2 regions of the Vibrio sp. R10-SF1-ISO8 genome follow, and region 1 is predicted to be linked to the other one. Evidence: predicted binding sites of a transcription regulator. Region 1 holds the regulator's gene; the other holds the start of a gene.
What was found. Region 1 encodes PurR, which represses purine synthesis genes. Its sites were predicted from a motif close to TNANGNAAACGTTTNCNTNA; they were not measured.

Region 1 (3,423 bases):
GAGCCTGACGAATTACGTGCAGCAGAAATTCGCCACAGCAAGTTCTTAACTCGAACCAGTAGCTCTCGTAATTCAAAAGGTTTAGTGACATAGTCATCAGCGCCCATTTCGAGGCCAACGATTTTGTCGATGCTGTCCGTGCGTCCTGTTACCAGGATAATTCCAATGTCTGACTGACTGCGAAGTTCGCGAGTTAGCATTAATCCATCTTCACCCGGCAGATTAATATCCAACATCACCAAATCAATCGCGTTGCTTTGTAGCATGTCTCGCATCTGCTCGCCGCTTTCTGCTTCACTGACTTGGTAACCTTCATTCTGAAAGTAGCCAACAAGCTTGCTGCGAGTCACTACGTCGTCTTCTACTACTAGTACATGATAACTCATCTGCACCACTTAATTTACATTGGGAATAGTTCTATCATTTATTCTATTCATAAATAGTAACATTTCTAGTATTTATCACTTTAAAAACGAGAAAGATGATTTTTTATTGATTCAAAACAAAACCTCCGCCTTTGTTAATATATGCTCATAATTCGTCTTTTATTGTCACGTAAGCCATTACCGCTATTCATTTTTATTAGTTACACTAATAGGTAGTTATTTTGGGAGTGATACCTAATGCAAGAAATCAAAGCATTCAACGAGAAACGTGCGGAAATTTATTGGTGGCTTTCAAGCCTTTACGCCAAGGAATTAACGGAAGAGAATCTGGAGCAGTACCATTCAGCTCAAATCCGCTCTTTCCTTACTGGCCTTGGCGAGAATGCCGCTCTTAAACCGTCGATTGATCGTGTCATTGATGCACTTAATCGCTTAATCGATCGCGAAGATGCGCAACTAGAGCTTGCCGCTGACTTTTGTGATCTATTTTTAAAGTCTGACCGCGACTCGGCACTGCCTTATGCTTCAATGTACATTGGAGACACAGGCCTGCTTAACGACAAGCCTGCCAAAGAGATGGAAGCATTAATGCTAGAGCATGGTGTAGCCGTTGATGAAAGCCTAAATGAGCCGGCTGATCACATTGCCATTGAGCTGGATTTTCTCGGTAACCTTATCATTCGCTCTAATGAACTTGAGCAAGAGCGTCATATTGAAGAGGCACTGATCGAACAAGAGAGCTTCATTCGTCAGCACCTTCTAAGTTGGACACCTAAGTTTTCGGCTAAGTGTCAAACGCTCGATGAATTCGGTTTTTACTCTGCGATCGCTTCTCTCACTGTGGCGTTCTTGGAGTTGGACTGCACATATTTAATCGGCGAATAGAGTCTGACAATGTGAACTGGCACAGGTCAGTTTGACGAAATATGTTTGCCCTAAGTCGGATTGCGGTCTAAAATCGTGACCGCAAACGATAAAAATGAACTATTCAAATACAAACCGCTAAATAAGAGCGGTTTTTGTGTTTCTGATACTTTCTGCCAACTTATTCTAAACTGAATATATTCTCGTGGCAGTCATCGACAGGACAAAATTTATGGCCACTATTAAAGACGTTGCTCGCCTTGCTGGTGTTTCAACAACCACTGTGTCTCACGTGATTAACAAGACACGCTTTGTTGCCGAAGCGACACAAGAAAAAGTGATGGAAGCGGTAACCGAGCTTAACTATGCACCGAGTGCCGTTGCTCGTAGTCTTAAATGCAACACTACTCGTACAATCGGTATGTTAGTGACGCAATCGACTAACCTATTTTTCTCAGAAGTTATCGACGGCGTAGAAAGCTACTGCTACCGCCAAGGTTACACCTTGATTCTGTGTAATACCGGCGGCATCTATGAGAAGCAACGCGACTACATTCGCATGCTGGCTGAAAAGCGTGTAGATGGCATCCTAGTGATGTGTTCAGATCTGACTGAAGAGCTGAGCGAAATGCTCGACCGCCACAAAGACATTCCAAAAGTGGTAATGGACTGGGGTCCAGAGAGTTCTCAAGCCGATAAGATCATCGATAACTCTGAAGAAGGCGGCTATCTAGCGACAAAATATCTGATCGAGCGCGGTCATACTGACATTGCTTGTTTAAGTGGTCACTTCGAGAAAGCGGCGTGTGTTGAGCGTATTAGTGGCTTTAAGCGTGCAATGGCTGAAGCTGATTTAACAGTAAACGAAGATTGGATTCTTGAAGGTAACTTCGAATGTGATACGGCGGTACTGGCTGCGGATAAAATTGTTGCGATGGATAAAAAGCCAACAGCCGTATTTTGTTTTAATGACACAATGGCGCTTGGCTTAATGAGCCGTCTACAACAGAAAGGCATTCAAATACCTCAAGACATCTCAGTAATCGGCTACGATAATATTGAACTAGCAGAGTACTTCTCTCCACCTCTAACAACAGTGCACCAACCAAAACGTCGCGTTGGTAAGAATGCCTTCGAAATTCTTCTTGAGCGCATTAAAGATAAAGAGCACGAAAAACGTGTGTTCGAGATGCACCCAGAAATTGTCGAGCGCAATACCGTTCGTAATCTAAATAAATAACCTTAAGTCAGACGCTTAGCTTGTAGTCGTACTATTGGCTAGGCGTATATCTCCCCTCTATTTATTGAACCAACATCACATTTATCCGATACAAACGTGATGTTCTGCGCAGATTTTATTTATTCTTAATGTGTTCGATTAATGCCACGAACAGGGCAAACCATTTCGAAAGGATGGGACGCAAAGCCTCCGGCCTTAAACAATTTATTGTCTGGTAGCGGGGTTGCCGATGGCGAATATGCAAACTGTCATACCGCTTTTACTTGCACTCGTATGACACCTTACTGACAATGTCTCTGCATAATTTTGCTAATCTCTCGGACCTGCATTGGTGGCGTATACTTATACACCGAGAAAACACAGCATGGATAAACCAATACTAAAAGACTCAATGCGTTTATTTGAGCAGTTAGGACATATTAAGTCTCGCTCAATGTTTGGTGGCTTTGGCATTTTTGCTGATGACACTATGTTCGCACTTGTCGTCAACGATAAACTACACGTACGCGCGGACGCGGCTCTCGCTAAACAGTTCAGGTCTCAAGGGCTAGAACCCTATGTTTACAAAAAACGCGGATTCCCCGTCGTGACGAAGTATTTTGCGCTTTGTGATGATTGGGCAGCTGACGCAAATAAAACGTTAAAGATTGCGAACGTCGCCTTAAAAGCAGCAAATCAAGAGAAGCAATGCCAATCGCAAGCGAAACCCAATCGTTTGAAAGATCTGCCTAACTTGCGGCTAGCAACTGAGCGCATGCTCAAGAAAGCTGGTATAGATTCGGTAGAGAATCTGGAACAAGTGGGAGCCGTACATGCGTTTAAAGCCATTCAGACTACACACTCTTCCGATGTAAACATCGAACTTCTCTGGGCTTTAGAAGGTGCCATTAAAGGGACACACTGGTCGGTTATCCCCCAAAGTCGCCGTCAGGA
Region 2 (3,423 bases), on a different contig from region 1:
AATAACCGACAGAGCGTAAATCACTGGGTGAACCTGCTTACCTTTACCAGCAATAACCATAGTGAAGGCATAGCTGATAAAGCCCATCGCCATACCATTGGCTGGCGAGAAGCTCAGCACGGTGAACATAATAGTAAAGAATGAAGCAATGCGAGACTCTTTCTTCTCCCAATCAATCTGGCCTAAGCGACCTATCATGTAGATGCCCACCACAACCATAGCTGGAGCAACCATAGCCGCCGAGAAAATAGAGAACAGAGGGTACAAAAACAGTGAAACAAGGAACAAGCCTGAAACCACTACCGCCGCTAGACCTGTTTTCGCACCTTGCGAAGAGGCAATACCCGACTCAGAGAACGCAGTAATAGACGTTGTACCTAGCACCGAACCAATCACAGTTCCCCCTGCATCCGCAACTAGGGCTGAACGAGCGTTAGGTACTTTGCCATCTTTGTCGATGATACCTGCATCACGGCCAACACCCACTATCGTGCTCATGCCATCAAAGAAATCGACAATCAGGAAGATAACCACAACAAACAGTAGATCGAACATCTTGTCTGCAGTTAGACCAGAGAAATCAAACACAGCACCAAACGTACTCGCCATACTTGGCGGTGCCGTCACGATTTGCTCAGGGATTGGGGCATTGCTTGTTCCCATCACTATATCAGCGATAACGGTTAGCAGAATCGCACTGACAAACGAGATAAAGGTCGCTAACTTGATGTCACGGACCATACAACCTAGAGCAATAAATATACTGATGTAAGCGATGATCACTTGAGGGTCGGCAATGTTACCCATGCCAACCAGTACGAATTTGTTGTCAACGATAATGCCGGCGTTCTTCAGGCCTAAGAATGCGATAAAGAGACCAAGCGAGACGGTAATAGCATTTTTTAAGTCTTCAGGAATTGACTCAATCAAGGATTTACGAATATTGGTCAGAGAAAGCAGTAGGTAGAGCACACCAGAAAGGAAGATACCAAACAGCGCTTCATTCCACACTAGCGCGACTGAACCACTTAACAGCATGCCTTTGAAGAAACCGTTCATGCTCATACCTGGTGCGAGCATGACTGGGTAGTTACCCCATACACCCATGATGAAGGTTGCGATTGCCGCAGCCAAAGCCGTTGCTGTAAATACCGCACCCTTATCCATACCAGGGATGCCGCCCAAGATAGCAGGGTTAACTGCTAGGATGTAGCTCATCGCCAAAAAGGTAATAAAGCCAGCGTACAGCTCTGTACCTAAGGTTGTTTTACGCTCAGCAATTTTAAATACTGAATTCAGCACACCAGACTGACTCTGGGCTTTTAGAGTTGATTCGAGACTCACAATGAAACCTTTACAAGTGGGGTAAACAGTAAACGGGTTCAATGCTGAAAAAAGAAATGGCGCATAAGCTACTGTAGTCACTAAGGTAGGCTCAGTGGTAGAAACGTCCAATCCATTTTATTAGACATATACAGCATTTAATCGTTTGCGCGAATTGTAAGGATCTCGAATAAAAACTCAATAGCTTTGTGAGACTTTAGCAAACGTTTGCTTAGTGCTATTTTCTAGAAAGTACCGCAAGAGTAACAATCATTATTGAACATAAAACCGAACAGGTACCGTCCAAGTTAACGTCTCACCATCGACTTCCTTTGGTGGAGAAGGCAAAGGCATCGCTCTAAATACCAAATCCAGTGCTTCTCTATCTAGAGATTCTGTACCACTACTACGAATCAACTCTACCCCTAAAACTTTGCCAGCCCGGTCCATGGTAAAAGTAATGAGTGGCACTCCCTGTTTACGTAGTCTCTTGGCACGCCTCGGGTATTGCTTATGCCGTTCAAGATGCAATACGAGCTGTTGTTTCCAATCTAAGCGCACTTGCCTTAAGTGCTGACTGAAAGCCCCAGCTACCCCTTGCAGTTTCTCTTGCCGATTCTCCACTTCAATCTTAGGTGCGCTTTGTTCGACTTTAGCAACGGAAGCGGGTTGAGAGACTGCCGGTTTTACAGGGATCGCTTGCTTAGCTTTTACTTGAGTCTGCTTAACTGTAGGCGTACTTTCACTCAGCTCAACGTTCTGAGGTTTGGCCAATTCAGAGTCAAGCTTGGACTCTTTGGCAATGATAGGCGGTGGCTCGGAGGCAAGCCCCACCTCTTTTTGGTCTGGTTCTGGCTCGATTTCCTTTTCCTCTGCAGGAGCGTCATCGGTAACCGTAGCAACTGAGTCGATAGACTCGACCTGCTTAGCCCCATCATTAATGGCTTGCTCTTCAACCTTAGGTGCTGCAATTGGCGCAACCATGGCGACACTGACAGGTATTGCGGCTGGTAGCGGTACAACTTCTCTTTTCGGTTGGTAAAGATAATAGAGAGCGATGGCAAGGTGGATAACGACACTGACTGCAATACCCGGTACCAGCCACGGCATAAATCCATCACTCGCTACTTTTCGATTTTGCATCATGTGCTTTTATTCTCTGTCGACTCCAAACCAACCAAAGCAATCTGTCCATAACCTGAAGCAACAAGTACGTTCATTACCTTCATCAAACTTTGGTAATCTAGCGTCTTATCCGCTCGGAGATAAATGCGTTGCTCTTTATCTGCTAAAACCTGAGCCAAAGCTTGTGGCAACTGATCTAAGTTCACCTGCGTCTTTTCTCCTAGCGTAAGAGCCAAATCAGCGCTTACCGTAAGATAAAAAGGTTCTTTAGGTCGTGGAGAAGGAGTCGCCGAAGACGTCGGAAGATCCACTGGCACGTTAACCGTCGCTAGCGGAGCAGCAACCATAACGATGATAAGCAGAACCAACATTACGTCCACAAAAGGAGTAATGTTGATTTCATGGTTAACCGCTAGCTCATCTTGCTGCGAAGATACTTTAAACCCCATAGACAAACCTCACCTAAGCTGCGAGCTTTTTGCCATCAATGGCAATCGGTTCCCGGTCTAAATCACGGCTGACCAGTACCATTAAGGCAGCAGAGATATCAGCCATTAGAGCGCGATACTGACTGACTCCTCGAATAAAGTGATTGTATAGAACAACTGCGGGAATAGCGGCGACCAAACCAATCGCCGTAGCCAACAAAGCTTCTGCAATGCCTGGAGCAACTACAGCCAAAGAGGTATTCTGAGATTTAGCGATGCCGATAAAGGCATTCATAATTCCCCAGACGGTGCCAAACAAACCAATGAAAGGGCCGACCGAACCTACCGTGGCCAAAACCCCAGTCCCACTCGTCATTGCACTACTAAGTCCTGCTTGCACACGTTCTAGCCTTAACTGCAGGCGCTCTTTAATCCCGTCTTCATTGTCTGCCCGAGCCGACAATACCAGTTCTTTTTCAGTAGCCTCAAGCAAAGCAAGCCCTGCTCCTTCAGCACTATCGCATCTTAACTTCCCTTCAACCAAGGT

Region 2: the regulator PurR is predicted to act here: its motif matches at 1,540-1,559, upstream of AC6R00_RS12205 (NCS2 family permease).

Annotation. Positions count from the first base shown of each region.
Region 1 is NZ_JCBDHL010000018.1:184,949-188,371, forward strand. It holds gene torR (two-component system response regulator TorR) at 1-386, opposite strand, end outside; gene torD (molecular chaperone TorD) at 624-1,271, shown strand; gene purR (HTH-type transcriptional repressor PurR) at 1,483-2,490, shown strand; cyclic di-GMP riboswitch class I at 2,635-2,721, shown strand; gene AC6R00_RS14165 (TfoX/Sxy family DNA transformation protein) at 2,855-3,423, shown strand, end outside.
Region 2 is NZ_JCBDHL010000016.1:59,300-62,722, reverse strand. It holds gene AC6R00_RS12205 (NCS2 family permease) at 1-1,344, opposite strand, end outside; purine riboswitch at 1,399-1,498, opposite strand; gene AC6R00_RS12200 (TonB family protein) at 1,597-2,469, opposite strand; gene exbD (TonB system transport protein ExbD) at 2,466-2,897, opposite strand; gene exbB (tonB-system energizer ExbB) at 2,911-3,423, opposite strand, start outside.